DNA from 3 places in the Saccharopolyspora sp. 7B genome. Region 1 is predicted to be linked to each of the others. Evidence: riboswitches for the same ligand, from Rfam matches in the RefSeq annotation. Region 1 holds a riboswitch; each other region holds the start of a gene.
The links. A riboswitch is a leader RNA that binds a small molecule or an ion and turns the genes downstream of it on or off. The one in region 1 is predicted to bind cobalamin.
Positions count from the first base shown of each region.

Region 2: it holds a riboswitch for cobalamin, as region 1 does, so the genes downstream of both, LCD33_RS12765 (putative cobaltochelatase) here and LCD33_RS22480 (ribonucleoside-diphosphate reductase subunit alpha) in region 1, are expected to answer to the same signal.
Region 3: it holds a riboswitch for cobalamin, as region 1 does, so the genes downstream of both, LCD33_RS09550 (hypothetical protein) here and LCD33_RS22480 (ribonucleoside-diphosphate reductase subunit alpha) in region 1, are expected to answer to the same signal.

Region 1 covers NZ_JAIUKC010000157.1:200-9,541, forward strand. The annotation lists partial or broken gene LCD33_RS22465 (DeoR/GlpR family DNA-binding transcription regulator) at 1-537, opposite strand, end outside; gene LCD33_RS22470 (helix-turn-helix transcriptional regulator) at 744-2,111, shown strand; gene LCD33_RS22475 (bifunctional UDP-sugar hydrolase/5'-nucleotidase) at 2,213-3,922, opposite strand; cobalamin riboswitch at 4,141-4,365, shown strand; gene LCD33_RS22480 (ribonucleoside-diphosphate reductase subunit alpha) at 4,487-7,318, shown strand; gene LCD33_RS22485 (ribonucleotide-diphosphate reductase subunit beta) at 7,344-8,417, shown strand; gene LCD33_RS22490 (class I SAM-dependent methyltransferase) at 8,502-9,158, shown strand; gene LCD33_RS22495 (hypothetical protein) at 9,238-9,342, opposite strand, start outside.
Region 2 covers NZ_JAIUKC010000068.1:38,216-48,462, reverse strand. The annotation lists gene LCD33_RS12765 (putative cobaltochelatase) at 1-1,635, opposite strand, end outside; cobalamin riboswitch at 1,694-1,823, opposite strand; gene LCD33_RS12760 (GNAT family N-acetyltransferase) at 1,892-2,359, opposite strand; gene LCD33_RS12755 (trypsin-like serine protease) at 2,548-3,327, opposite strand; gene LCD33_RS12750 (LysE family translocator) at 3,631-4,257, shown strand; gene LCD33_RS12745 (trypsin-like serine protease) at 4,329-5,153, opposite strand; gene LCD33_RS12740 (helix-turn-helix transcriptional regulator) at 5,574-6,380, opposite strand; gene LCD33_RS12735 (YbhB/YbcL family Raf kinase inhibitor-like protein) at 6,901-7,446, shown strand; gene LCD33_RS12730 (VanZ family protein) at 7,466-8,572, shown strand; gene LCD33_RS12725 (PLD nuclease N-terminal domain-containing protein) at 8,727-9,047, opposite strand; gene LCD33_RS12720 (sensor histidine kinase) at 9,275-10,247, shown strand, end outside.
Region 3 covers NZ_JAIUKC010000049.1:43,117-53,363, reverse strand. The annotation lists gene LCD33_RS09580 (ABATE domain-containing protein) at 1-187, shown strand, start outside; partial or broken gene LCD33_RS28825 (SMP-30/gluconolactonase/LRE family protein) at 338-745, shown strand; gene LCD33_RS28820 (SMP-30/gluconolactonase/LRE family protein) at 813-1,241, shown strand; gene LCD33_RS09570 (acyclic terpene utilization AtuA family protein) at 1,513-3,306, shown strand; gene LCD33_RS09565 (CoA transferase) at 3,293-4,774, shown strand; gene LCD33_RS09560 (MFS transporter) at 4,903-6,159, opposite strand; gene LCD33_RS09555 (PLP-dependent cysteine synthase family protein) at 6,156-7,259, opposite strand; gene LCD33_RS09550 (hypothetical protein) at 7,256-8,113, opposite strand; cobalamin riboswitch at 8,267-8,452, opposite strand; gene LCD33_RS09545 (DUF3558 family protein) at 8,647-9,171, opposite strand; gene LCD33_RS09540 (2-hydroxyacid dehydrogenase) at 9,414-10,247, opposite strand, start outside.

The DNA of each region.
Region 1 (9,342 bases):
TTCCAGGGACAGCCCGTTGGTCGCCATGAACGCGACGTCCACGTAGATGTCGCCGAGCGCGTGCAGCGCCCAGCCGTCCACCGCCGCCAGCGTGCGGCCGCGCAGCCTGCCGCCGACCAGCATCAGGGTGATGTTGCCGCGGCCGGAGAGGGTGAGCGCCGTCGTCGGCGAGTGCGTGACCACGGTCAGTTCCCGGTCGACGGGGAGGATGTTCGCCATCCGCGCGACCGTGGTGCCGGCGTCGAGCAGGATCGCGCCCTCGTCCGGCACCAGTTCCAGCGCCGCTTTCGCGATGCGGTTCTTCTCGGCGGTCATCACCGAGTCCCTGGCGGGCACGTTCGGCTCGAATCCCAGCCGCTCCACGGGGATCGCGCCGCCGTGCACCCTGCGCAGCACGCCGCGGCGCTCCAGCACGGTCAGGTCGCGGCGCACGGTCTCCGTGGTCATGTCGAAGCGCGATGCGAGCGCCGCCACGTCGACCCGGCCTTCCTTCCGCGCCAGCTCCAAGATCGCCCAGTGCCGTTCCTCGGCGTACATCCGCGTCTCGCTTCCCGCCCCCGTGAAGTCCCCGCCCGGCGAGGCTACCGGCGACGATCAGCGCGGCACAATGGCGGGATGTTGTTTCGTGTTGCTTCGAGTGGCATTCGGCGGAACGACCGCCGGTTGCCGTCCACCGGCGCTCCGATCCGGTGATCTTTTCACTCTCCGCACTCAATTGATCACTTTCAGTATACGGTGGCCTGGTGTCAACAGAGGACATTCCGCCGGCGGTCTGGCGGAGCGCGGAAGTCCGCGACGCCCTGGCGGTGCGCGACATCGGCACGGTCTACCGGGTGCTGCGCGAGCACGGCGTCTCGCAGAGCCGCATCGCCCAGCTCACCGGGCAGGCCCAGAGCGAGGTCAGCGACGTGCTCAACGGCCGCGCCGTGCGCAGCTACGAGTTGCTGGCCCGGATAGCCACCGGGCTCGGGATACCGCGCGGCTGGATGGGCATGGCCGGGGAACCGGACCCGGCCGCGGAGGGCACCGATCCGCCCGTCGAGGAGGACGAGAAGGCGAAGCGCCGCCGCTTCCTGTCCTACGCCGGTTCGCTGGTGCTGGGCGCGGAGGTCGACGTGTCCGGCTCCGCCGACCTGTTCGCCGCCGAGCTGCGCCGGTTCGCCGAGCTGCCGCCGACCCCGCCGGGCCGGGTCGGCAGCTCCGACGTCGCGGCGCTCGATGTGCTGATGGGTTCGCTGCGGCAGATAGACCAGCGCTACGGCGGGGTCGGCCAGTACGGCACCGTCGCGGCCGCCGCCCGGCGCGCCGAGCGGATGCTGGAGGCCTCGATGAGCGAGGCGGTGCGCAGCGACCTGCTGGGCGCGCTGTGCAAGCTGCACGCCACCGCGGGCTGGACGGCGGTGGAGAACGGGCTGCTCGCCAGCGGGAACGCGCACTACGGGCGGGCGCTGGACTTCGGCCGGGACGGGGCGGATCCGCTGGCGATCGCGCGGACGCTGTACGCGGCGGGGCGCGCCGAACTGGACTTCGGCGATCCGAACTCGGCGCTGAAGCTGTTCCAGCTGGGGTCGATCCGGGCCGAGGCCTCGCCGCTGGTGAGCTCGGTGCTGCAGCTGAACTCGGCGTGGGCCGCGGCGCGCGGCGAACGCCGCGGCTCGGTGCGGCGGATGCTCGACCAGGGGCGCGCGCTGCACGCCACCGCCGAGATCGAGGCCGACTACCCGATGTTCCGCTGGTTCGGGGAAGCGGACGTGCTGGGCTTGACCGGCTCGGTGCAGCTGGTGGTGGGCGAGCACGAATCCGCGGCGCTGCACCTGTCCCGCGCGGTGGCCGCCCGCGCGCCCGGGGAGGTGCGGTCCGCGGTGTTCGAGCTGGCGAGCCTGGCGGAGGCGAAGTTCGCGCTCGGCGACCACGCGTCGGCGGTGCGGCACGGGCGCCGGGCGGTGCTGCTGGCCGGCGGGGTGCGCAGCGCCCGGCTGCGCGGCAGGCTCGCCGGGCTGCGCCGCCGCTGCGCGGAGCTGGTGGGCTCGCGCCACGCCTGGCGCGACTGCGCGGAGGAGCTGGCGCTCGGCATCGACGGTGTCATCGCACCCCGGCCGGTCCCCCGCTGACGGTGCGGCGGACCTCCGTCGGCGCGGCCGGGCGCGGCGGGAGGAAGTGGCCGTGCGAAAGGAGATCCCGGCGGCACGGGGTGCGCCGCCGGGACCCCGGCTCAGTCCTTCGCGGTGATGCGGTCCGGCGCCGGCGGCACCACGTCGGGGTGCTCCGCCAGGTAGCCCAGCAGCGCGTCCAGGTCCACCGGCCCGCCCGCGACGTCGGTGCCCTCGGTGAAGCCGCTGAACCCGTCCCCGCCGCCGGCGAGGAAGTTGTTCACCGCCACCCGGTACGGCGCGGCCGGGTCCACCGGTGCGCCGTCGAGGGTGAGCCCGGAGACCTTCGACCCGATGGGCGCGGACCGCGAGTACTCGTAGTGCAGGTCCGCCGACACCTGCAGCACGTTCTCGCCCTCCGGGCTCCACTGCTGCTCCAGCACGTCCCGCAGCTGCGCGCCGGTGAGGGTCATGGTCTGCATGGTGTTGCCGAAGGGCTGCACCGCGAACGCTTCGCCGTAGGTGATGACGCCGTCGCCTTCGCCCGCCGGGGAAGAGGCGTGCGGCAGGTCGGCGCGCACCCCGCCGGGGTTGGTCAGCGCGAGCTGCGCCCCCGTGTCGCGGGTGGCGGCGAGCTGCGCGTCGGCGATGACGCTGCCGAGGCCGGATTCCCCGGACGGCGCCGGGGTCTTCAGCAGGTCGCCGGTGGCGGTGCCGACGGCGCGGTTCGCGATCGGCGCCGCCTTCGCGCGGGCTTCCTCGACGAGCGCGGCCGTCTCGGCGTCGGGTTCGACGTCGCGGGTGACGACCTCGTTGCGCGCGGTGCTGCTCTCCCGCACCACTTCGCGGGTGTCGCGGTCGACGCGCAGGTCCAGCACCGACAGCAGCCTGCCGTAGGAGGCGCCTTGCACGAGGGGACGCGGGTCGCCCGCCGGGTCGGTGGCGGTGCAGGTGTACTGCTGGTGGCTGTGCGCGCTGAACACGGCGTCGACCTGCGGGGAGACCTGTTCCGCGATGCGGCTCGCGGGGCCGCCGGGGGTGACCTGGCAGGAGTTCGGGCCGCCGCCGTCGGCTTCGTCGCCCTGGTGCAGCAGCACGACCTGCGCCTTGACGCCGAAGCGCTCCAGCGCGTCGGAGGTGCGGTCGATGGCTTCGACCTCGTCGCCGAACCGGAGTCCGCGCACCGCTTCGGGGCTGACCACGTCGGGCAGGTCCTGCAGGGTCGCGCCGATCACGCCGATCGGCACCCCGCCGGAGACCTGCACGGTGAACGGCAGCAGCGCGGGGGCACCGCCGTCCTCGAAGGTGACGTTGGCGCCGAGGTACGGGAAGTCCGCGCCGGCGAAGGAATCCCGGAACTCGCAACCGTCCTGCGGGTGGCAGCCGCCGGTCTGCAGCCGTTGGAGTTCCTGGTAGCCCTCGTCGAACTCGTGGTTGCCGACGACGTGGCCGCGCACGTCCTGCGAGTTGAGGAAGTCGACGGTGGGTTCGTCGTGGAACAGCGCGGAGTTCACCGGCGAGGCGCCGACGCTGTCGCCGGTCGAGAAGACCAGCGAGTTCGGCACCTCGTCGCGCAGCCGCTGCAGGTGGGTGGCGAGGTAGGCGGCGCCGCCGGCGTCGACGGTCCGGCCGTCGTCGAGCTCGATCTGCCCGGAGGACCCGGTGGGCGGTTCGAGGTTGCCGTGCAGGTCGTTGAAGGTGATCAGCCGGACGTCGGTGGTCGCGGGCGGGTCCTGCGGCGCGGCGCCGGCGGTGGCCCCGGTGGCCGTGGCCGCGGTGGCCAGTGCGGTGGCGGCGACGGCGAGTCCGCGTCGCACGCGGTGGGCACGCATGGTTCGGTCTTCCTCCCAGGTGGTGATCTCGGGAGGCAGTCTGCCCGGACCCGCTGCCGACCACCACCGATTCCGCGTCACACCTCGCGGTCGTGCGGAGCCGCCCGCGGCCGGGCAGGATGCGGCCGAGGAGTGCGCGGACGGCTACCGAGCGCCTCCGCACCGGCACCGCCACGCCGATGATGATGGGGTCCGGATCACCGCCGAACCCAAGATGTAGTGTGGCGCCCGCTGATGGTTCGCCGGTCCGCCCGGCGTGACAACAGGGAACCCGGTGCGAATCCGGGACTGCCCCGCAGCGGTGAACGGGAACGACCGCCGTCACCACCTCCCGGTGGTGCAGCACTGGACGCTCGGCGTCCGGGAAGCGACGGCCAGTAGGCCCGGTGCCGAGCACCGGTCGCCCGTGAGTCCGAAGACCTGCCATCGGTGCGCGCACGAGGGGTGCGCGCCGTCCGGGACCTCGCGGGAGGGTCGTGGGACGAGCGGTGCCGTGCGCGCCGCGGGTCCTGGCGCGTTCCGAGGAGTTCCGGGCAGGTGTCCGAGCTTGCGAGGAGAGAGCCAGTGACCGAGTCCACGACCCGGCCGTCAGCAGCGACCGCGGTGGTACCGGCAGGAGTGCGGGTGCTGCGGCGCGACGGGACCGTTTCCGGTTGGGACGAAACGAAGATCTCCGTGGCGTTGACCAAGGCGTTCCTGGCGGCCGAGGGGGATTCGGCCGCATCGTCGTCGCGGTTGCACCAGATCGTCGCGGAGTTGACGGAGCAGGCGGCGCAGGGCGTGCTGCGCCACGCGGGTACCGAAGGCCTGGTGCACATCGAGCAGATCCAGGACATGGTGGAGCTGGCGCTGATGCGCGGCGGGCACCACGGTGTCGCCCGCGCCTACGTGCTCTACCGGGAGGAGCACGCGCAGGCCCGCGAGGCCGAGGTGGCTCCCGTCGAGGACGCCGCTCCCCGCCTGGAGATGACCGCGCCGGACGGCACCCGGGTGCCGCTGGACTGGGAGCGGGTGTCGACCGTCGTCGAGCAGGCCTGCTCGGACCTCGACGACGTGCACGCCGACCAGGTGCTGCGCGAGGTGCGGCGCAACGTCTACGACGGCATCAGCTCCGCGGAGCTGGCCGAGTCGCTGACGATGGCGGCGCGCACCTTCGTGGAGGCGGAGCCGAACTACTCGCTGGTGACCTCGCGGCTGCTGCTGGACAAGCTGCGTCGGGAGGCGCTGAGCTTCGTCGCGGGCGAGCCGGCCGAGGCCGACCAGGTGCAGATGCGGGACCGCTACGCCGGTTACTTCGCCGACTACGTGCGCCGCGGCATCGAGCTGGAGCAGCTGGACCCGGAGCTGGCCCGCTTCGACCTGGAGCGGCTGGGCGCGGCGCTGGACGCGGACCGGGACATCGCGTTCGGCTTCCTCGGCCTGCAGACGCTCTACGACCGGTACCTGCTGCACGAGGACGGGGTGCGGTTCGAGCTGCCGCAGGCGTTCTTCATGCGGGTCGCGATGGGCGTGGCGCTGCGCGAGGACGACCGGGAGGCGCGGGCGATCGAGTTCTACGACCTGATCTCCTCGTTCGACTTCATGTGCTCGACGCCGACGCTGTTCAACGCGGGCACCACCCGCCCGCAGCTGTCGTCCTGCTTCCTGACCACTGTGGACGACGACCTGCACGGGATCTTCCACGGCATCAGCAACAACGCGCTGCTGTCGAAGTACGCGGGCGGGCTCGGCAACGACTGGACCCCGGTGCGGGGCACGGGCGCGCACATCAAGGGGACCAACGGTTCCTCGCAGGGCGTGGTGCCGTTCCTGAAGATCGCCAACGACACGGCGGTCGCGGTGAACCAGGGCGGCAAGCGCAAGGGCGCGGTGTGCGCGTACCTGGAGACCTGGCACGTGGACGTCGAGGAATTCCTCGACCTGCGCAAGAACACCGGGGACGACCGGCGGCGCACGCACGACATGAACACGGCGAACTGGGTGCCGGACGAGTTCCTGCGCCGGGTGGAGGCCGACGAGCCGTGGACCCTGTTCTCCCCGGACGAGGTGCCGGACCTGCACGACCTGTACGGCACCGCGTTCGCGCAGCGCTACCGGGAGTACGAGGCGGCCGCCGAGCGCGGTGAGCTGAAGGTGTTCCGCCAGGTCCGCGCGGTGGACCTGTGGCGCCGGATGCTGACGATGCTGTTCGAGACCGGGCATCCGTGGATCACCTTCAAGGACCCGTGCAACCTGCGGTCGCCGCAGCAGCACGCGGGCGTGGTGCACTCCTCGAACCTGTGCACCGAGATCACGCTGAACACGAGCAAGGACGAGGTCGCGGTCTGCAACCTCGGTTCGATCAACCTGGCGCGGCACGTCACGGCCGAGGGCCTGGACGTGGAGCGGCTGCGGCGCACCACCCGCACGGCGGTGCGGATGCTGGACAACGTCATCGACGTGAACTTCTACACGATCCCGGAGGCGCGGGCCTCGAACCTGCGGCACCGCCCGGTGGGCCTGGGCCTGATGGGCTTCTCGGACGCGCTGTTCGCGCAGCGCATCCCGATGTCCTCGCAGGCGGCGGTGGAGTTCGCGGACCTGAGCATGGAGCACATCAGCTTCCACGCGATCGCCGCGTCCTCCGAGCTGGCCGCCGAGCGCGGGCGCTACGAGTCGTTCGAGGGTTCGCTGTGGAGCCGGGGCGTGCTGCCGATCGACTCGCTGGAGCTGCTGGCGCAGGCCCGCGAGACCGGCGTCGACCTGGATCGTTCGTCCACACTGGACTGGGACGGGCTGCGGGAGCGGGTGCGCGCGAACGGCATGCGCAACTCGAACGTGCTGGCCATCGCCCCGACGGCGACGATCTCGAACATCTGCGGCGTCGGCCAGTCCATCGAGCCGCTGTACCGGAACCTGTACGTGAAGTCGAACATGTCGGGCGACTTCACCGTGCTCAACGCCGACCTGGTGCGGGACCTCAAGGCCGCCGGGGTGTGGGACGAGGCGATGGTGCAGGACCTGAAGTACTTCGACGGCGACCTGGCCCCGATCGACCGGGTGCCCGCGGAGCTGAAGTCGTTGTACGCCACCGCGTTCGAGATCGAGCCGCGCTGGCTGGTGGAGGCCGCGTCCCGCCGCCAGAAGTGGATCGACCAGGCGCAGTCTCTGAACCTGTACATGGCGGCGCCGAGCGGCCGCAAGCTCGACGAGCTGTACCGGCTGGCGTGGCGCAAGGGCCTCAAGACCACCTACTACCTGCGGTCCAGCAGTGCGACGCACGTGGAGAAGTCCACGCTGCGCGGCACCGACGGCAAGCTCAACGCGGTCTCCCCCGCCGCCGCACCGGCCCCGGCCCCGTCGCCGCAGCCGCAGGCGTGCGCGATCGACGACCCGGACTGCGAAGCCTGCCAGTGACCGCCCCGTTCCCCCTGGAGGACTCATGACTTCCGTGCACACCCCCGACGCCACCGGGCTCGGCGAGATCGACCGCGGCGCGGGCCGGATCAACGTCGACGACAAGGCGATGATCAACGCGCAGGCGGACGTGAACCAGCTGCTGCCGCTGAAGTACGGCTGGGCGTGGGAGAAGTACCTCGCCGGCTGCAACAACCACTGGATGCCCACCGAGGTGTCCATGCACGCCGACATCGCCCTGTGGCGCTCCCGCGACGGGCTCACCGAGGACGAGCGGCTGATGCTCAAGCGCAACCTCGGGTTCTTCGCCACGGCGGAGTCGTTGGTGGCCAACAACATCGTGCTCGCCGTGTACCGGCACATCACCAACCCCGAGTGCCGCCAGTACCTGCTGCGCCAGGCGTTCGAGGAGGCCGTGCACACGCACACCTTCCAGTACATCTGCGAGAGCCTGGGCCTCGACGAGGGCGAGCTGTTCAACGCCTACCGCGAGATCCCGTCCATCTCGGAGAAGGACGAGTGGGCGCTGCGGCACACCCAGAACCTGGAGAACCCCGAGTTCGCCACCGGCGGACCGGAGCGCGACCAGGCGTTCCTGCGCGACCTCATCGCCTTCTACGTGATCTTCGAGGGCATGTGGTTCTACACCGGTTTCGCCCAGATCCTGTCGCTGGGCAGGCGGAACAAGATGGTCGGCATCGCCGAGCAGTACCAGTACATCCTGCGCGACGAGTCGATCCACCTGAACTTCGGCATCGACTGCATCAACCAGATCAAGCTGGAGAACCCGCACCTGTGGAGCGCCGAGTTCCAGGAGGAGGTGCGCGGCATGCTCGCCGACGCGTGCCGCCTGGAGGTCGCCTACGGCCGGGACACCATTCCCCGCGGCATCCTCGGCATCAACGCCGAGCTGTGCGAGCAGTACATGCACTTCATCACCAACCGCCGCTGCGCGCAGCTGGGCCTCACCCCGGTGTTCGCCGAGGTCGAGAACCCGTTCCCGTGGATGTCGGAGGCGATGGACCTGAAGAAGGAGAAGAACTTCTTCGAGACCCGCGTCACCGAATACCAGTCCGGCTCCTCCCTCACCTGGGACTGACGGATCGGGCCGCCCGCCGGGGACTCGGCGGGCGGCCCGCGGGTTCCGCCCCGCCGGGCCGTCGCCGCGGCATAGGGTGCCGGGATGGGTGTTCCTGTTCCCGCTGATCTCGACGTCGTCCGGGAGTCCTACGACCGCGTGGCCGACAACTACGTGGACATGGTGACCACGACGGGCATCGGCGACGTCCGCGCCCACCCGTGGCTGCGCGCCGCGATGGACGTGTTCGCCGATCAGGTCGCCGAGCTCGGCCCCGTGCTCGACGTCGGTTGCGGGCCGGGCACGGTCACCGGCTACCTGGCCGAACGCGGGCTCGACGTGTCGGGCGTGGACCTGTCGCCCCGGATGGTCGAGCACGCGCGGCGGCTGCATCCGGGGTGCTCGTTCCGCGTCGGATCGGCCACCGAACTCGGCTTGCCGGAGTCGTCCTTCGGCGGGCTGCTCGGCTGGTGGTCGCTGTTCAACCTGCCGCGCGAGGTGCTGCCGGGCGTGCTGTCGTCGTTCGCGAGCGCGCTCGTCCCGGGCGGTCAGCTGATCATCGCGACGCACGTCGGCGACGACGACGTGCAGCGCACCGAGGCCTACTACGGCGTCCCGGTCCGCTGGACGACGTACCAGTGGCGGCCCGAGCAGCTCACCGCGCTCGTCGAGCAGGCGGGCCTGCACCCCACCGCCGAACTCCGCCTGCCCGCCGACGAGCACACCGGCCCCGGTGTCGTCCTCGTCGCCCGCCGCGACTGAACCCGGCCCCAGGTGAATGGCCCACCCGCCCGTTCTTCGTGGTCGAACGGGCCATTGGTCGGCAGATCAGCTCGGCAGATCAGCTCGGCAGGGCGGCGCGGAGGGCGGTCAGGTCGAAGGTGACGACGCCGTCGGGATCGCGGTGCAGCACCTCCTCCGGCGGGAGGAACCGGACACCGCTGTC
Region 2 (10,247 bases), on a different contig from region 1:
GACGGCGGACATGCGTTCGCGGGCGGCCATGGAGCCGGAGGCGTCGACGGCGAAGAGCACCAGGTTGCCTTCGCGTCCTTCGCGGACGGAGCGCCGGACGTCGTCGCGGTGCAGCACCAGGCCGGGGCCGCTGCGGCCGCGGGTGCGCTGGTGCGGGGCGGCGGCGATCAGGGTGGCGGGCAGGTGCACGCCATGACCGTCCACTGTGGATGATCGAACGGTCTGCCCGCTGCGGGAGCGGGCGCGGGACCGCCGGCCGGGGGCGCCTTCGCCGACGCCGGGGACTTCGAGCAGCCGGGCGCGGAACGCGGGCGCGGGCGCGGCCGGGGGCTTGTTCGCGGGAGCCTGGCCGGGGCCGTCCTCGCGCCGGGAACCGCCGTCGCCGTTCGGCGCGGGCGATTCCGGCGGGGTGGGGGCTTCGCCGCCGCCGGGCCCGTCGGGTCCGTCGTCCGGTCCGCCGTCGGGCGCGCCACCGCCGCCTCCGCCGGGGCCGTCGTCGGGACCTTCCGGCGGCTCTTCACCGGAGTCCTGGTCGTCGGCGGAGCCCTGGTCGTCGGCGGAGCCCTGGTCGTCACCGGCGTTCCGGTCGTCGGCCGGTTCCTGCTCGGCGTGCTGGGCGGCGTCCTCGAGCGCCTGCTGCAGCTGGTCCTCCTCGACGCCGGGTTCGTCGAACGGGTCGCGGCGGCGCCGGTGCGGCAGCGCGAGCCGGGCCGCGGCCTCCACGTCGGCTTCGGCGACCTCGTCGGCGCCGCGCCACGCGGCGTGCGCCACGGCGGTGCGGGCCAGCACCAGGTCGGCGCGCATCCCGTCCACGTCGAACGCGGCGCACAGCGCGGAGATCCGCCGGAGCTCGGCGTCGGGCAGCCGCACCGATTCCACTGTGGACCGGGCGTCGGCGATGCGGCGGGCGAGCGCGGCGTCCTCGGCGGCCCACCGCTCGGCGAAGCCGGCCGGGTCCGCTTCGAAGGCGAGGCGCCTGCGCACCACTTCGGTGCGGGTGGTGACGTCGCGGGAGGCGGCGACCTGCACGGTGAGGCCGAACCGGTCGAGCAGCTGCGGGCGCAGCTCGCCCTCCTCCGGGTTCATGGTGCCGACGAGCAGGAACGAGGCGGCGTGCGTCACCGACACGCCTTCCCGCTCCACGTGCGCGCGGCCCATCGCGGCGGCGTCCAGCAGCAGGTCCACCAGGTGGTCGTGCAGCAGGTTGACCTCGTCCACGTAGAGCACGCCGCGGTGCGCCGCGGCCAGCAGCCCGGGCTGGTAGGCGCTGACGCCTTCGGTGAGCGCGCGTTCCAGGTCGAGTGAACCGACGAGCCGGTCCTCGGTGGCGCCGACCGGAAGTTCCACGAGTTCCGCGGGGCGCGTCGTCCCGGAGACCTCGGCGTGCGGGCCGTCCGGGCACCGCGGGTCGGGTCGCCGCGGTTCGCAGCCGAAGCGGCAACCGGGCACGACGTCCAGCGCGGGCAGCAGCGAAGCGAGCGCGCGCACCACCGTCGATTTCGCGGTGCCCTTCTCACCCCGCACCAGCACCCCGCCGATGCGCGGGTGCACCGCGTTGAGCAGCAGCGCCAGCCGCATGTCGTCGTGCCCGACCACGGCCGTGAACGGGTACCGCGGGCTCGCGGGAGCAGTCATGCCAGGTGTTCCTTCCTCGGGTCTCGGACGCCCCGATGTCGGCTGCGCCTGGGCGAGGCAGTGTCCTGGCTCCCGGATCAGCGCGGAACTCCGGCCTTCCCAGGCGGCAGCGCCCGGTGGCTCGCGGGGGAGATCCGCTCCCCGGTCACAGTGGCGCCGACCGCACCGGTGTCGCACCGGTTTCCTGACCTGCCCTGGCTGGGACCAGCGAGCATCGTCGCATCCCCGCGACGGGCGAGGAACCGGCGCGGCTCGCTCAGCGCGGCGAACCCGGGTATCGGTGCATGTCGACGTGCGGGATGCCGTCTTCGAGATACTCCTCACCCGAGGGTTCGAACCCGAATCCGCGGTAGAACTCCAGCGCGTAGGTCTGCGCGGACAGCGTCGCCGGCGCGCGCTGGATCTCGGCGAGCGCGGCGCGCATCAGCTTGCGCCCGAGCCCGAGGCCGCGGGCGTCCTTGGCGGTGGCGACGCGGCCGATGCGGAAGGTGCCGTCGGGGTCTTCGAGCAGGCGCAGGTAGCCGAGCACGTAGCCGTCGGCGGAGTCGATCCAGAAGTGCCTGGTGGTGGTCTCCAGGTCCCGGCCGTCCAGTTCCGGGTAGGCGCACTGCTGCTCGACCACGAACACGTCCACGCGCAAGCGGAGCATGCGGTAGAAGTCCTCGGCGTCGAGGTCGGCCGTGTAGGCGCGGTGGACGGCGGTGGCGAGCGGTTGCAGGGTCACCCCAACGGGATATCACATTCCGGCTACGACACCCGGGGTCACCTGCGGTGGAAGTAGCGCACACCACGTCCCGCGCGCCCGGGCGCGCGGGCCTCGGGGCGGGTCGGTGCTGCGCACGGCGACCGGTGCACCGCCGCGGCGCGAGCACCGGGTGGCACCGGCTCGTCCCGCGGTGCGGGACGCCGGGTTCAGAGCCGCGCGGCGACGTCGTCGGCGACCCCGGAGATCCGGGTGTACACGCCGGGTGTTCCGGGACGTCCGCAGCCGGTGCCGTAGGAGACGACGCCGATCAGCCTGCCGTCGGCGACGAGCGGTCCGCCGGAGTCCCCGGCGCACGCGTCCCGGCCGCCTTCGGGCGGGCCCGCGCAGACCCGCGTCCCCGACTCGTAGCCCGGGTAGGCGGCGCGGCAGTCGGCGTCCGCGCTGATCGGCACCTCGACGGACTGCAGCGTCGCCGAGGTGGGCCCGTTCTCGGTGGTGCGCCCCCAGCCGTGCACCCGCGCCGGGGTGCCGGGCCGGTAGCGGGCGGTCTCGTCGGCCCCGGCCATCGGCAGCGGTCGTTCGCGCACCGGTGCGGCCAGGGTCAGCACCGCCACGTCGTGCCCGCCGGTGACGTCGCGGAACTCGGGATGCACCCAGACGTCGCCGACGGGCGTGTCCGCGCCGCCGGTGGTGCGCAGGTCGGGGCGGCCGGTGACGGCGCGCAGCTCCGCCGCGTCGTGGCCGTCCACGCAGTGCGCGGCGGTGACCACCTTGATCTCGGTGACGAGGGTGCCGCCGCAGAACTGGCGCCCGGCCTGGTCGGTGAGCGCGACCACCCAGGGCGCCGCGTGTTCGTCGGTGCCGCCGAGCACGCGTTCCTGCGCGGGGCCGGCGGCGGCCGGTGCGGCGAGCGCGGCGGTGGCCGCGGTGGCGGCGGCAGCACCTCCGGCGGCGATCCGGGCGAGCGGGCTGGATCGGTCGGGCACGGCTGCCTCCTGGACGTGCGGCGTCGTTCGGCGGCACACGGTAGCGGCCCGATCACGCCGGGATGACGAGGGCGAGCTCACATCGGCTCATGATAATTTTTCGTTAAGATGGACTTCGGCGGGAAAAAATCCGGATCACTGCTTCGGCAGAGGTGGTTCGTCCCGCCCACTCAGTCAAGATCTCCGGTGCCCGCGACGACGCGGAACCGAGATCACCCCCGATCCGGTGAAACCTCGACCGGTGGGCCGCGCGCTCACCGGCGCCTCCGCGCGCGCGTCGACCAGGCAAGGAGCGAACTCGTCATGCTGCTGGACCCCACGACCCTGCCGGCGTTCCTGCTCGCCAGCGCAGTGGTGGTGCTGACGCCCGGGGTGGACGCGTTCCTGATCTTGCGGACGTCGCTGCGGCAGGGGATCGGCGCCGGGCTGCGAGCGCTGGCGGGCATCCACGCGGCGAGCATCCTGCAGGTGGCGCTGGTGATCTGCGGGCTCGGCGCGGTGATCACCAGCCACCCGGCGGTGCTGGCGGCGCTGAAGTGGGCCGGCGCCGCGTACCTGGTGTACCTCGCCGCGATGATCGTGCGCGGGTTGTGGCTCACCCGCGCCGAGACCGGCGACGGCCTCTCCGGCGGCGGCGCCACGACCCGGCCGTTCTGGCAGGGCCTGCTGAGCAACATCACGAACCCGAAGATGCTGCTGTTCAGCCTGGCCTTCCTGCCGCAGTTCGTGGGTTCGGCGGCGAACCCGACGCTGCAACTGGTGCTGCTGGGCGCGGTGTTCCTGGTGCTGGCGGCGATCTGGGAGGTCACCATCGTGCTGGGCGCGGCCCGCATCGCCGACCGGCTGCGCCGCCCGCGCTTCGCCCGCTCCCTGGACGTGATCAGCGCGGCGGCCTTCCTCACCATCTCCGCGGGTCTCGTCGCGGCCTGACCCCGCAGCAGAACGGCCCGCTCGACCGCGCGGTGCGGTCGAACGGGCCGTGCGCCTCGGTGGTGGGGGGATCAGCGGAGCTGGGCCTGGACTTCGTCGTGGTAGGCGCCGAGCCTCGTGTAGACGCCGGGCTGGCCGGGGCGGGCGCAGCCGTTGCCCCAGGACACGATGCCGATCAGCTTGTCCCCGGCCACGAGCGGTCCGCCGGAGTCGCCCTGGCAGCTGTCCTCCCCGCCTTCGGGGAGCCCGGCGCACACCTGGCCTCGCGGGTCGTACTGCCCGCCGTAGGCGCGGCTGCAGTCCTGGTCGCTGGTGATCGGCGGGTGTGCCTGGCGGAGCGTGCTGGACGGCGAGCCGCCTTCGGTGGTGGTCCCCCAGCCCAGGACGGTGGTGGCTCCGCCCGGCCGGTACTCGGGGAGGTCACCCGCCGTCGCGATGGGCAGCGGGGTCGCGGTGACGTCGCGGTCCAGCGTGAGCACGGCGACGTCGGCACCGCTGCTGGCGTTCTGGAAGTCGGGGTGCACCCACACATCCCGGACGGCGGTCTCGGTGCCCTCGTCGCTGTTCTTGTCGTCGCGGCCGGAGACGACGGTGATCTCCGGCGGCGCACCCCCGGTGACGCAGTGCGCGGCGGTGATGACCTTGTTCGCGGCCGCGATGGTGCCGCCGCAGAACTGGTTGCCCGCCGAGTCGGTGAGGTACACGACCCACGGGTACTCGCTGGTGCTGGCGTACTCGCCGCCGACGATCCGGGTGCTGATCGGCGCGGCGGCGGGCTCGTCGGCGGCGGTCCCGGCCCCGGCGGGGGTCGTGATCGCGACAGTGGCCAGCGCGGCCGCGGCGAGTGTTCCGCCTGCCGACCACCACCGGGTGTGGGTCCGCCGTGTGCGTGTCATCCCGCTGCTCTCCATCCCCCGGAGCCCCTGCGGCGCGGTCGGGGTGACCGGCCCGCCTCCGGCTCGTGCCAGTGTCGCGGAGGGAGCCGATCACGGCCCGGTCATCGTCCACAACGGCCGAACGTCGTTACCTGATCAGGTGATACATCGGGAGAAAACCGCTCGGCGGCAGCATCAGACCAAGTCCACTTCGGACGGTCGCACGGGCGGCACCGGCCGGTGTTCGCGCAGCCTGCGGGCCACGGCGGCGACCCGCTCCAGCAGTTCCACCGGATCACCCGCCCCCCTTCGGCGCCCCTCTCCTCGGCCCGCCGCAGCCGGTTCGGAGTCACCCGCGCGGCGGAGAAGATCACCGGACCGGCGTAGTCCCCGGCGCCGCGCGAACCGGCAGCGGAGCGGATTTCCGGCGCACGAGCGCGGTCAGTGCTCGGCGAGGACCTCGCGGATCAGGTCGCCCGCCGCGTCGGGGGCGTGGGCGAGCCGCACGATGTCCCGCAGCACCTCCCGGTAGGAACTCACGGTCCGCTCGGAATCCAGGAATGCGGGACCGTGCTGGTTCTCCACGTACACCACGTCCGGCTCTCCGTCATATTCCAGAAGAAGGAATGACCCCTGCAATCCCGGATAGGCGCCCACGGAACGCGGCACCACTCGCAGGCAGACGTGATCGGATTCCATCATCACCAGCAGGTGCAGCAGCTGCCGCTTCATCACTCCCCGGCCGCCGATCGGGCGACGCAACGCGGATTCCTCCAGCACCGCGTGGAACAACGGCGCGCGGGAACGGCTCAGAATGATCTGCCGCGCCATCCGGGTCGCGATCAGATCGTCCAGTTCGTCCTCGCAACGCCCGGGCTCCATCCCCGAGATGACGGCCCGCGCGTATTCCGCGGTCTGCAGCAGGCCCGGGATCAGCATCGGTTCGAAACTGTGCATCCGGACCGCTTTGCTCTCGTAGTCGAGGAAATCCCGCCAGCGGGCGGGGGCCGCGGACGGCCGCTGCCACCAGGCGGAGCGGCCCGCGTTGCGCGCCAGCTCCACCAGCGCGGTGCGCTCCCGCTCTCCCACCTGGTAGAGCCGCAGCAGCGCGGTGACGTCGTCGAGCTGCACCCCGCTGGCGCCGGTCTCGATCCGGCTGATCTTGCTGCCCGAGACGCCCAGCCGGGCCCCCGCCGCCGTGCAGCTGAGCCCGGCGCGCTCGCGGTGGCGGCGGAGTTCCGCGGCCACCTGGCGCGAACGGACCGAAGTGTGGCGATTTCCCGGCATGACTGCGCTATCCCCCAGCATCGACATCCCTGGGCCGGCATCGGCGGAACCCGGACTTTTCCGGTACCGGCGACGACGGCGCATTGGACAGGTGCACCACCGGTTTCGGGGGCGGTTTCCCCTGCTGTTCCGAATCCGGCCGACCGATTCTCGCATTCGGCTTCCGAGCGGTTTCCGGTAGCCGCTCGAAGAACCGGTCATCGTCGTTGTGGGACGTCCGCCCGAAATTGTCCCGGATCCGCTCGACCGCGGTCGCCGACGTGGAGATCGGCGCGCACCGGACCATGATCCCGAGCCTGGCGGGCAGCGACAATAACTCGATCAAGTGAACGCTTGCACGGGTTGCATCAAGGGGGTGACGGAGTGGCGCGGATCGCCCCGCGCGCGAGGCCGCGCACGCGCCCGCGCAGGCCCCACTAGGCTGCGACCGGACGATCCCGAAGATCGTCCGACCCCGCCGCACCCGCCGAGGAGGAGACGAATGAGCCTGCAACGCCCGATCGACCCGGACCCGTACTCGCTGCTGCCCGAGGTCCCCGCGTTCACGCTCACCTCCAAGGACGTCGCCGCCGACGAGCAACTGGACCTCGCGCACGTCCACAGCGGGATGGGCGCGGGCGGCGGGAACCGCTCCCCGCAGCTGAGCTGGGAGGGCTTCCCCGCCGGGACGCAGAGCTTCGTGGTCACCTGCTTCGACCCGGACGCCCCGATCCCGGGCGGGTTCTGGCACTGGACGCTGGTGGACGTGCCCGCCGCGGTGACCGAGCTGGCCACCGACGCCGGTTCCGCCACCGGCTCCGGCGTGCCCGCCGGCGCGTTCCAGGTGCCGAACGACCTCGGCGAGCGCGCCTACGCGGGCGCCGCGCCGCCGCCCGGAGACCGGCCGCACCGCTACCTGTTCGCGGTGCTCGCGCTGGACGTGCCCACGCTGGGGCTGAACGACCAGGTGACGCCCGCGGTCGTCAACTTCACCGCGCTCGGCCACATCCTGGGCCGCGCGGTGCTGTCCACCACCTACGCGCACTGACCGCCGGCAGGAGGTCCCGGTGAGCATCCGGGTGCTGCCCGCGGTGGCCGCCGTCCTGGTGGCGGTGGCGCTGGTGGTGCTGCTGTTCGTGCCCTACGTGGCCCGCGAGCACCGCAAGCGCGGCGAGCTGCGGCCCGGCGCGCTGCTGCTGTTCCTGGCCGCGGTGCTCTACGCGCTCGGCCTGGTGGCGTACGTGCTGGTGCCGCTGCCGCCGATCGGCCCCGGGTTCTGCGAGGCGTTCGGCGACCTGCGGCCGCAGTGGCGGCCCTTCGCCGGGTTCGACGAGGTCCGGCGGCCCGGCGGCCTGACCGAGCTGACCGGGCTGGTCGCGGATCCCGCGGTGCAGCAGTTCGGGTTCAACGTGCTGCTGTTCGTGCCGCTGGGCATGTTCGTGCGCTACCTGCTGCGGGAGGGCTTCGGCGGCACCGCGCTCGCCGGGTTCATGGTGTCGCTGGCGGTGGAGCTCACCCAGCTCACCGGGATCTGGTTCCTGTACCCGTGCCCGTACCGGCTGTTCGACGTGGACGACCTGATCGCGAACACCTCGGGCGCGGTGCTCGGGGCGCTGCTGGCACCGGTGCTGCGGCTGGTCCCCGGTCAGCGCGGCGCCGCCGGGTCCGGGGAGCCGCGGCCGGTCGGGAGCTACCGCCGGTTGCTGGGGATGCTCTGCGACCTGCTGCTGCTGTGGTGGCTGGGCCTGGCGCTGGCCCGCGGCGCGGACCTGCTGCTGCGGGTCGCCGAGGTGCGGCCGCCCGTCGCGGCGCAGGCCTGGTCGGAGGCGGCGGCGCTGTGGTTCGCGCCCGCCGTGCTGCTCCTGATCGCCACCGCGGCGGGGCGCGGCAGCTCGCTCGGCCAGCACGCGGTGCTGCTGCGCGTCGTCGTCGACGGGCGGCGCCCCGGGTGGCGCGCGGTGCTGCGGCGCTGGCTGGTGGGCCTGGGCGGTCTGGCACTCGTCGAGGGCGTGCTCGCGGTGCTGTGGCCCGCGGCGGGGCTCCCGGTCGCGGTGGTGTGGTGCGCGGTGCACGCGCTGGCCGTGCCGCGCAGCGCGCGGTGCCGCGGGTTGAGCGGGAAGGTCGCGGGCACCGAGCTGGTGGACGCCCGCGCGCTCACCGCGACCGACCGCTGATCCGCAGCCCGCGCGGCGACGGGGGCCGCGCGGTCCACTTCGGACGGTGAACGCCGCTCCCGTGGAGCCCCGGACGACCGCTGCGCCGCCGGTCCCCCGCGTCCCCGGAGCCGGGGAGCGCGCACAGCGGCGGCGCGGTCGTGGCCGCGGGCGGTCACGCGGTGGCCTGGTCGCCGTCCAGCCGCGGCGCCGGGCCCTCCGCCGGCCGGAGCGCGTTCTTGCGGGCCTGGGAGCGGCCGATCACGAACCACAGGGCCGCGCCCAGCAGCGGCGCCATCACGACGATCAGCACCCACACCGCCTTCGTCGTGCCGTCCGCCTCGGCGCGGTACAAGCTCACCAGCGCGCCGATGACCAGCGCGGCCAGACCGAGCGCGATCAGCGCGCCGACCACCAGCACCACCCAGCCCCACACCTGCGAGGGCTGCTCGGCGGCGGTCTGGGCGAGGGAACGGGTGACCTCGGACTTCAACATCGGATTCGTCCTTCCGGGAGTGCTTCGGGAGCGGACCGCGGTCGCGGTGCCCGCCGGCTCGACTTCCGCCGTTCGCCGACGAGATCCATGGTGCGCCGCGAGGGGGCCCGCGCACGTCGTCGAACCGGCTCGTCCCGACTTGGCCCGAAGTAGTACGCCGCCCTGACCGGAAGCGGGACGCGATCGGCGGAGCCCGTCGGCCAACCTCGTCACCGGAGAGGAGCAGCATGATCGGACACCTGGTGCCGGACGACGAAGACGACGCCTACCGTGGTCGGGTGCGCGAACGAGGGAAGTGGGCCAGCCGGCTGGCCTGGTGGGACGGCAAGTTCAGATCCCTGCTGCTCGATCTGCTGATCGCGGTGGCGGCGGTGGCCATGCCCGACGATCCGGAGATCTGGCAGCAGTGGGTGCTGCTACCGGCGAACGCGGTGCTGTTCGCCGGACTGCTGGTGCGCAGGCGCTTCCCGTGGATCGCGGTGCTGGCGGCGGCCGCCATCTCGGTGCTGTCCGGGACGGCGGACCAGAGCATGGCCGTCGTGATCGCGCTGTACACGATGGCGAAGCAGCGCGGCCCGGTCGCCTCCACCTGGGGCGCGGCGGCGATCGTCGCGGTGGCGCAGCTGACCCGCATGCTGCTCATGGCCAACGAGAGCCTGTGGTCGAGCGGCATGCTGGGCGTGCTGCTGGGGTTGGGCGCGATGCTGACCGGCTTCGTCGGGATGCCGACGCTGCTGGGCTTGTGGCTGTACCAACGCCGGGACCTGCTGCGCTCGCTGCGGGAGCGGGCGGTGCAGGCCGAGCGGGAGCGGGACCTGCTGGCGGAGCGCGCGGTCGGCGCCGAACGCCGCCGGATCGCCCGCGAGATGCACGACGTGGTGGCGCACCGGGTCAGCGTCATCTCGCTGCAGGCGGGCGCGCTCACGATGACCGCCGCGGACGAGCGCACCGAGCAGGTCGCCGAGGTGATCCGGGTGTCGAGCTCGGCCGCGCTCAGCGAGCTGCGGGAGATGCTGCGCGCGCTGCGCGACGACGCCGAGAACCCGGGCGGCGACCACGCGGCCCCCACCTTGGAGGGGGTGCGCGAGCTGGTCGCGGATTCGGTCGCGGCGGGCGCGAACATCGCGCTGGACATGCCGGCGGAGCTGCCGGAGGCCTCCACCGCCGTCGGCCGCGCCGCCTACCGGGTGGTGCAGGAGG
Region 3 (10,247 bases), on a different contig from region 1:
CACGCTCAGCGCACTGGCCGCCGTGATCGCCGCGCACGGATCGGCCCGCCTCGGCGCGTGCGCCGGGCTGCGCTGCCGGGCCGTGTTCGTCGACCTGTCGCGCAACGGCTCGAAGCGGTACTGCACCCGGAACTGCGCGCACCGGGCCGGCGTCGCGGCCTACCGGAGCCGGCAAGGCCGGGGCTGAGCACCGGCGGCGGATCGGATCCGGCTTCCGGCCGAGGTGAGCAGGGGCGGGCGTGCGGAGCGCCGCGGAACCTCCGCCGTCGCGGTCGAGGACACGGCGCGAGTCTGGGAGCGTGGTGATCGGCCACCAGGAGAAGAGGAGTCCCGCCCCATGCCCGAACTGCGCACCATCGCCGAAGGCCTGCGGTTCCCCGAAGGCCCCGTCGCCCTCGCCGACGGCTCCGTGCTGGTCGTGGAGATCCGCCGCGGCACGCTGTCCCGGGTGGCCCCGGACGGCGCGATCTCGGTCGTCGCGGACTGCGGCGGTGGACCCAACGGCGCGGCCATCGGCCCCGACGGCGCCGTGTACGTGTGCGACAACGGCGGGTTCCGCTGGCACGACCGGGACGGGCTGAGCGTGCCCGGCGGCCAACCCGACGACTACTCCGGCGGGCGCCTGCAGCGCGTCACCCTCGACGGCGAGGTCACCGACGTGCGCACCGAAGTGGACGGACGACCGCTGCGCGGGCCGAACGACCTCGTGTTCGACGCCGACGGCGGCTGCTACTTCACCGACTTCGGCAAGACCCGCGCGCGGGAGATGGACCTGGGCGGGCTGTACTACGCGCTGCCGGACGGCTCCCGGGGTGGAGGAACTGGTGTTCCCGCTGCACCAGCCGAACGGCGTCGGCCTGTCCCCGGACGGAGATCGGGTGCACGTCGCCGAAACCGGGTCGGGCCGGGTGTGGAGCTGGGAGGTGCTGGGACCTGGCCGGGTGCGCCGCGGTGCCGAGCTGCTGCACGGGTTCTCCGGGGCGCGGATGCTGGATTCGCTCGCGGTGGACTCGGCGGGCAACGTGTGCGTGGCGACGCTGAACACCGGCGAGATCAGCGTGCTCAGCCCGGACGGCGAGCTCGTCGAGCAGGTGCCGGTCCCCGTGCCGGACCCGCTGGTCACCAACATCTGCTTCGGCGGACCGGACCTGCGCACCGCCTACATCACCTCCTCGGGCCGGGGCGTGCTGTACGAGACCGAGTGGCCGCGCCCGGGCCTGCCTCCGCACTTCACCGCTTGATGCTCCGCCGCTCCCGCCGCGCAGCACCAGCTGCCCCCCGGGCCGGGATGGATTCCTGGTGCGCCAGTCCGCTCGCCCGCTCAGCGGCAGGCGGGCAGCGGCGTCGCCGCCGACCGGGGACCACCGGGCTCGCGGCGCAGGCGGCCGGGCGGGCGGCGTGCCGACCCGGCGGCGTGACCGAGGCGATCACGGCGGCCTTCGCCGAACGGTCGTGGCCGCGGCCCGGGGCCGGTCGTAGCGTGGAAACCGAGGAACAGCGAGGTGCACTGCCATGTCCGAACGCGCGATCCGCATCGGCGGGTTCTCCGGCTACCTCGGGGACCGGTTCACCGGAGTGGCCGAGGTGCTGGCCGGAGATCCGGTGGACGTGCTGATCGGCGACTACCTCGCGGAGATCACCCTCGCCGCGCTGTCGGTGCGCTACCGGCGCGACCCGGCGCGCGGGTACGTGGAGCACTTCCTCGACCAGCTGCGCCCGCACCTGGGGGTGCTCGCCGAACGCGGCGCCAAGGTCGTCACCAACGCGGGCGGCTTCCACCCGGCGGGGCTGGCCGCGGCGCTGCGCGAGGTGATCGCGACCGACGGCGCCGACCTGCGGGTCGCGCACGTGGACGGCGACGACGTGCTCGACCGGTTGCCGGAGCTGCAGCGGGCCGGGCACCGGCTGGAACACCTGGACACCGGGCGGGACCTGGCCGGGTGGGCGGCGGCGCCGATGGCCGCGAACGCCTACCTCGGCGGGTGGGGCATCGCCGAAGCCCTCGCCGCCGGGGCCGCCGTGGTGGTGTGCGGGAGGGTCACCGACGCCTCGCTGACCGCGGGCCCAGCCGCCTGGTGGCACGGCTGGGGCCGCGAGGACTGGGACGAGCTGGCCGGAGCGGTGCTGGCCGGGCACGTCATCGAGTGCGGCGCGCACGCCACCGGCGGCAACTTCTCCGGCTTCACCCGCATCCCCGGCATGGCGGTGCCCGGGTTCCCGATCGCCGAGGTCGCCGCCGACGGGTCCAGCACCATCACCAAGCACGCCCGCGACGGTGGCGCGGTCACCACCGACACCGTCACCGCGCAGCTGGTCTACGAGATCCAGGGCCCGACCTACCTGAACCCGGACGTCACCACGCACCTCGACGCGGTCGCGCTGGCGCCGGACGGCCCGGACCGGGTGCGGATCACCGGTGCCACCGGTTCTCCCCCGCCGCCGACGACGAAGGTCGCCGTGTTCGGCGGGATCGGGTACCAGGTGGTGAACACCGCGTTCGTGACCGGCCTGGACGTGGCCGCGAAGGTCGAGCTGCTGCGCACCCAGCTCGCCCGCGACCTGCCCGAGGGCATCACCGAGCTGGACGTCACCCCGCTCGGCACGCCCGCCGCCGATCCGGCGACGCAGTGGGCCGCGACGGTCCCGGTGCGGGTGATGGCGACGGCGGCCGAGCGGGAACCGCTGGAGCGGTTCGACGCGGCGGCGCGGCTCGGGTCGCTGTACTTGCAGGGCCTGCCCGGTTTCTTCCACGACGGCGCCGCCGGGCTCACCTCGACGCCGCGGCCGCGCATCGACCACTGGCCGGCGCTGCTGCCGATGTCCGAGGTGCCGCACCGGGTCGTGCTCGCCGACGGGTCCGAAGTGGACGTCGCGCCGCCCGTCCGCACCGAAGCCGCGGGCGCCCAGCCCGTCCACCCGGAACCGGCCGCGCCGGAGCTCGGCGAGGCCCGGTCGGCACCGCTGGGGACGCTGGCGCACGCGCGCAGCGGTGACAAGGGCGGCAACAGCAACGTCGGCGTCTGGGTCGCCGAGGACCGGGCGTGGCCGTGGCTGCGGGACACCCTGTCCACCGCCGCGCTGCGCGAGCTGCTGCCCGAGTGCGGCGGGCTGGACGTGGTGCGCCACGAGTTCCCGGAGTTGCGGGCCGTGCACTTCGTGCTGCGCGGACTGCTCGGCACCGGTGGCTCGTCGAACCTGCGCGTCGACCAGGTAGGCAAGGCGGTGGGCGAATACCTGCGGGCCAAGCACGTGCTCATCCCGGTGGAACTGCTACCGGACGGAGGAGGGAACCATGTCGCTGACTGACCGCGTCACCAAGGCGGTGGCCGAACCGTCCACTTCGGACGAGTTCGATCCGGCGGGCGAGCTGGCGGAGGTGCTCGGCGGCGTCGGCATGAGCGCCGCGGACACCGGCGGCTCCATCACCTTCCACGGCGCGGACCCGGTGGTGCCCAGCACCCTGCGCCTCGGCGGGGGTTCGGCGATCGCACTGGCCGCGAAGTCGGCGGCGATCGCGAAGCTGTGGCGGCTGCGCGGCGGCGAGGGCCAGGACATCGAGGTGGACCTGCGGTCCGCGCCGCACCGGCTGTGCCCGTTCTACGACCGCCGGTGGGAGCTGGTCAACGGCTACCCGGCGGCCTCGGCGGCGAACCCGTCGAACGCGCTCGGGTTCGCCTTCTACCGCACCGCCGACGACCGCTGGGTGATGCCGCTCAACCCCTACCCGAAGATCAAGATCGCGGCGCAGAAGCTGCTCGGCGTCCCGGACGACGCGCAGGCCGTCGCGAAGGCGATCTCCGGCTGGAACGCGCTCGACCTGGAGAACGCGGCCGTCGAAGCGGGCACCGTGCTGCCGATGCTGCGCAGCACCGAGGAACTGCTCGCCGAACCGCACTACCGCGACGCCCTCGCCGACCTGCCGCTGATCGAGATCACCAAGATCGGCGAGAGCGAACCGGAACCGCTCACCGGCGGTGGCTCGCCGCTGGACGGCATCCGCGCGCTCGGCATGGGCCACGTCATCGCCGGAGCCGGGGTGGGGCGCGCCCTCGCCCTGCACGGGGCCGACGTGCTGAACCTGTGGCGGCCCGGCGAGATGGAGCACGACACCACCTACGTGACCGCGAACGTCGGCACCCGCTCCGCGACCGTCGACCCCTACGGCGCGGACGGGTCGCGGCGCATCCGGGAGCTGCTGGCCGGAGCGGACGTGTTCTTCGCCAACCGCAGGCCCGGTTTCCTCGACTCCATCGGGCTCTCCGCCGAGCAGGCCGCCGAGGCCCGGCCCGGCATCGTCCACGCCACCACCACCCTCAACGGCGAGCGCGGGCCGTGGGCGGGGCGCGTCGGCTTCGACCAGACCGCGGGCAGCCTCACCGGCATGATGAACCTGGAGGGCGACGGGGAGACGCCGGCGCTGCCGCCGATCCTGGTGGTCAACGACTACATCGTGTCCTGGCTGATGGCGACCGGGGTGGCCGAGGCGCTGGCCCGCCGCGCCGTCGACGGCGGCAGCTACCGGGTGCACGTGTCGCTGACCCGCGCCGCGCTCTGGATCCTGAGCCTCGGCGTGTTCGACAAGGAGTACGCGGCGGCCACCGCGGGCAGCGACGCCCGGCACGCCTACCTCGACCCGGAGACGTTCACCGCCGAGACGCCGCTGGGCCACTACCAGGGCGTCACCGACCAGGTCCGGATGTCCGCGACCCCCGGCCACTACCGCACCGTTCTGGTCCCCCGAGGCTCTTCCCGCCCGGAATGGCTAGACCGCTGAGCTGCGGGTGGTCGAACTCGGGTTGCTCAGCACTCGGGTGGCGGGTGGTCGACCTGCGTACGTGGTCGGCGGCTCAGCGGCTTCGCCGCTGACAGGAGAGGGCCGAGACCCGCTTGGTCCTCGGGCGGTCAGGCCTCGGCCGGGGTGGTGGGGGTGAGCGCTCCCCGGCGTTCCAGCAGGCGGGTGCCCGCGCTGCCGGCCAAGCCCACCAGCACCAGCACCGCCCACGGCAGCCAGCGCATCCCCGGCTCGGCGAAGGCGTCCAGCAGCGCGCCCGCCAGCCAGCTGACCGCGGCCGCGACCAGGCTGGAGACCAGGTAGTAGAAGCCGTAGTAGGTGCCGGCGAGGCGTTCGCTGCCGACCGCGGGAAGCAGTTCCATCGCGAACGGGTTCGTCATCGCCTGCCCGACGGTGAACAGCACGATCGCGAGCACCACGGGCACGAACGCCAGCACCGTCCCGGCGATGCCGCCGACGGGCAGCCGTTCCGGCAGCACGGGTGCGGCCAGCAGGATCGGCACGAACGAGCCGCCCATGCAGGCCAGGCCGACCACGATGGACCGGCCGGAGCTCCACCGCGCCCGGCACCACTCGGTGATCCGCACCTGCCCGAACACGCCGATCAGCGTGGACACCCCGAACACGACGGCGATGGACCACGCCACCCCGGACACCCGCTGCGCCTCCAGCGGCAGCGTCAGGTAGAGCTGGTTGTAGAGCGCGAAGTACGCCGACAGCGCCAGGGTGAAGCCGAGGAACCGCCGGTTCAGCACCACTTCCCGCCAGCTGCCCAGCACGCTCTGGCGCTGCGGCTCGACCTCGCGGTGCGGCAGCACCAGCAGCTGCGCGCCGGTGAGCACCGCGAAGGCCACGCACGCCACCAGTGCGATGACCCGGAAGTCCACCGCCAGCAGCGCCGCGCCCAGCAGCGGCCCCACCAGGGTGCCCGCGTGCTGGAACACGTTGAACACGGCGAAGACCTCGGCGCGCCGCTCCCCCGCCTCGTGCATCAGGTAGGTCCGCACCGCCGGGTTGAACAGCGCCCCCGCCAGGCCGGTGAGGATCGCGGCGGCGAACAGGCCGGGCAGCGTGGTGAACACGGCGAACAGGCCGAACGACACCACGCGCAACGCGCAACCGGCGATGATCATCGGCCGGCAGCCGAGGCGGTCCGCCGCGGTGCCGCCGAGCAGGAACATGCCCTGCTGGCTCAAGTTGCGGACGCCGAGCACGAGCCCGACCACGGCGGCGCCGTAGCCGAGGTTCCCGCTCATGTACGCGGCCAGGAACGGCATCAGCATGTAGAAGCCGACGTTGATGCCGAACTGGTTGATCACCAGCAGCTTCGCCGCCGGGGACAACCGGGCGAACGCGGCGCGGTTCACGGCCGCACCTCGCAGACCGGGCATTCCGCCGGGCCGTCGGCTCGCCGGGCACACGGATCGACCACCTTGCGCGACCTCCTCCACGTCGTTCTGCTGTCCACTTCGGACGGTATGCCGTCCGCGTCCACCGGTTCGGCGGCGGGTTCCGGGAAGTCCTGCGCGGCGAGGAAGTCCGGGTCGTAGATCGTCCCCCAGTAGCGGTGCGGCCCGTCCGGGAACACCGCGGCCACCTGGTCCGCGCCGAGCTCCCGGGCGCACCAGGACGCCACCAGCGCCACCGCGCCGGTGCTCCAGCCGCCGGTGACGAACGCGCCGGCGGCGAGCCGGTGGCAGGCCGCGACGGACTCCGCCGCGCCGACCAGGTGCACCTCGTCGAACGCCGCGTAGTCCACGTTGCCGGGGTGGATGCTGCTGCCGAGGCCGCGCATCAGGCGCTTCGCCACCGGGTCGCCGAACACCGCGGACCCCGCCGCGTCCACCCCGACCAGCCGCACCCTGGGGGCGCGCTCGCGCAGCGCCCGCGCGATGCCGGCGCTGTGCCCGCCGGTGCCGACGCTGCACACCACGACCTGCGCGTCCGGCAGCTGGTCCAGCAGTTCGTGGCCGAGCGCGCGGTAGCCGGTGACGTTGTCCGGGTTGTTGTACTGGTCCGGCCAGTACGCCCCGGGCAGCTCGGCCAGCAGCTCCCGCACCCGGTCCAGCCGCGGGGGGGGCCAGCCGCCCACCGGGTGCGGGTCGCGCACCAGCTCCACCCGCACCCCGTGCGCGGTGAGCAGCGCGCGGGTCTGCCCATCGAGCTCCGCGTCGGCGACCACGACGACCGGGTGGCCCAGCGCGGTCCCCACGTATGCCAGGCCGATGCCCAGGGTGCCGCTGGTGGACTCGACGACCGTCCCGCCGGGGCGCAGTTCTCCGCGGGCCCGGGCCGCGGTGAGCATGGCGTGCGCGGCGCGGGCCTTCATGCCGCCCGGCGCGGTGCTCTCCAGCTTCGCCCAGAAACCCGGGTGCGGGAACGCGATCGGTGCGGCGACCCGCAGCAGCGGGGTGCCTCCGATCAGGTCCAGGGCCGAGTCGCAGCGGGCGGGCGCGCGACCCGTCACCGCACGACCTCGGTGGCGCGGGCGGCCTCGTAGGTGTGGATCGTGGTGTCCTCGCCGGAGAGCCAGAAGAACGGGTAGGGCTCCGCCGACAGCGCGCGCACCGGGCCGCCGAGCAGTTCCCGCAGCACAGCGGATCCGGTCTGCGCGAACAGGGTCAGCGGCAGGTCGCGGGCCGCGCAGGTCGCGGCGATGTCGTCGAAGGTGCCGTTGCCGAGGACCATGCCGGAGGCCAGCACCGCGTCCGCGCCGTCGATCGCGGCGGCGTGGTCGGTGCGGATCGGCTCGTCCCACTCGGTGCGGCCGCCCTTGAGGTCGCAGGGCACGTAGTCGAGCCCGCGGTCCCGCAGCGCGTCGAGCAGCGAGTTCACCACGCCGATCACCGCGACCCGGCCGCCATCGGGGACCGCGGTGATCGCGGCGACCGCGCGGGCGCGGGCGGTGGACTTGACCAGCGAGTCGCCCGTCGGGATCACCACCTGCCGGGACAGCGGGTGCGCGGCGTGCGGGGTGAGCGCGGCGAGGTAGGCGTCCAGCGCCGCGACCCGCACCGGCAGCAGCGGGTGCCGCAGCAGCTCGGCCGCGGTGCGGCCCACGGCGTCGCGCACCGCGTCCTCGTCCAGGGCGCCGGGTTCGACGGCGCACGAGCCGACGGCGTCGGCGATCCGGACGCTGAGCACGGTGTTGGTGTAGCCGGTGCCGCGCCCGGTGTGCCGGGCGGCCTGCACGGTCAGGAACGCGACGGCGGCGGAGAGCTCCGCCGGGCCGTTCCCGTCCGCATCGCGGACGTGGCCGGACAGCGCGGACTCGACCAGCGAGTCCACGTAGGACTGATCAGTGGTGGTGGCAGGACGCACGTGTCTCCCCGAGCTGGAACCGGAACGGAACGCACAGCGGCGGGACGAACCCGCGGGGACGACTAGTGTCCGATGTGGACGGTTTGCCGGACTTCCCGGCGCGATGCGGCGATGCGCGACACCACGTACCTCCTCCGGGGCTCCGCGACCCCGCACGAATCGGCACGACGGTGCCAGTCTCCTGGCTCGCGGATCGGCACCGGCCTCCGGCCTTCCCGCCGGGGACCGGCAGTGGCTCGGGTGGAGGACGACTCCCCACTCACAGTGGCGGGACCGCGCCGGATTCGCACCGGCTTCCTGCACACCGTCGTTCGAACGGCTCAGAAGTTCGCAGCCCCGGTGGCCGATGTCAAGGCCGCGGCCACCGCCCGGAACCCGCACCGCGGTCGGCGGAACCGGTGTCGCCGCAGGTGGCGGACACCGGCGCACGCATCGCCGTTCGCGAATATGACATCGGCGACTCCGGCTCCCGCGCCCGGTGCTGCCACCTCACCGGACGCGGGATCACCGCGACCTCGCCGTGCGCCCGGCGGCTAGGCGGCGGGCCAGGAGGGGACGGCCGCGTCGAGGGCCCGCTCCACCAGCTCGCACGGGTCGGCGGTGGCACCGCTGGGGATCTTCGACTTCGCCGACACCGCCTGGTCCGAGTCGGCGGCCACGACCAGTTCGCAGGTGCCGTCGGCCTTCGGGTCACCGGAGTTCGCGCGCACCGCCGGGTGCCCGCCGATGGTCAGCTCGCCGAAGTCGGAGTACTCCTCGGCCGCGTCCTGGAAGTCCTGCAGCGACCGGTCCGCGACCACACCGACCTCCAGCCGCACGCTGTCCCGCGGGGTGCTCCAGGTGCACGCGCCCGCGCTCTCCTTGCCGCCCAGGTGGAATCCCAGCTCGTGCACCGTCTGCTCGGGCACCAGGTCGCAGGGCTTCTCCCCGCTCGCGTCCTTCGGGGAGTCGACCTGCACGCCGCCGCATCCCGCCAGCGACAGCGCGGCGACGACGGCCAAGCCGACCGAGCCGAGCCGAACCGCGCCGATGCGGGGCACCGCAACCTTCTCGTTCACACTCATCACGCCTGCCGTTGATCCGGTCCGGATCGGGTCGATCCGGAGAACTCGCGCCCTCCCCGCTGGACGCGCTGATCATGTCCCGTGCGTCCAGCGCGCGGCTCCGGCAGCAACGCGGTTTCGGCCGTAGCGCCCAAGAATCGAGCGACCGGCCCGGCGCACCGGCTGCCCCGAGCGGACCAGGACCACCGGCGCTCCCACCCCCGAAAACAGCCCCCGATGACGAGAACCCGCCAACTTCAGCGGGGGCGCGGCTCGACCCCGTTGACCACGTCGGCGGGCCGCTCCCCGGTCAGCACGGCGGCGAGCTTCGCGAACAACCTCCCGCGGAGGTTGTGGTAGGCGTCCCAGGTCACGCCCGCGGTGTGCGGATTGAGCAGCACGTCCGAGCGGCCCCGCAGCGGCGAGTCCGCGGGCAGCGGTTCCTGCTCGAACACGTCCAGCGCCGCGCCCGCCAGCTGCCCGGAATCCAGGGCCCGCACCAGCGCCCGCTCGTCCAGGACGCCGCCACGCCCCGCGTTGAGCACGTAGCCGCCGCGCCGCATCCGCGCCAGCAGCTCGTCACCGACCAGGCCGTGGGTGGCGGTGTTCAGCGGCAGGTGCAGGCTCAGCACGTCCGAGGCGGCCACCGCCTCGGCCAGCGGCAGGTACTCCCGGCCCGGCTCGGACGGCACCGGGTCGTGCACCACCACCCGGGCGCCGAAGCCGTCCAGGCGACGGGCCACCGCGCGCCCGATGTTGCCGAAGCCGAGGATGCCGACCGTCAGCGCCGCCAGGTCGCGGCCGCGCAACCCCTCCGGTCCCCAGCCGCCGGATTCCACCTTGCGGTGCCCGGCCGCGTAGTGCCGCAGCAGGTACAGCAGCGAACCGACCGTCCAGTCGGCGACCGCGTCGGCGTTGAACCCGGGCAGGTTCGCCACCGGGATGCCGCGCTCGGCCGCGGCGAGGTGGTCCACGCCGTCGAAGCCGACCGCGACGGACTGCACGAGCTCGCAGCGCGGCATCGCGTCCAGCAGCTCGGCGCCGATCCGCCGCTCCTTCTCCAGCGGGGCCAGCACGATCGTCGCGGTGGC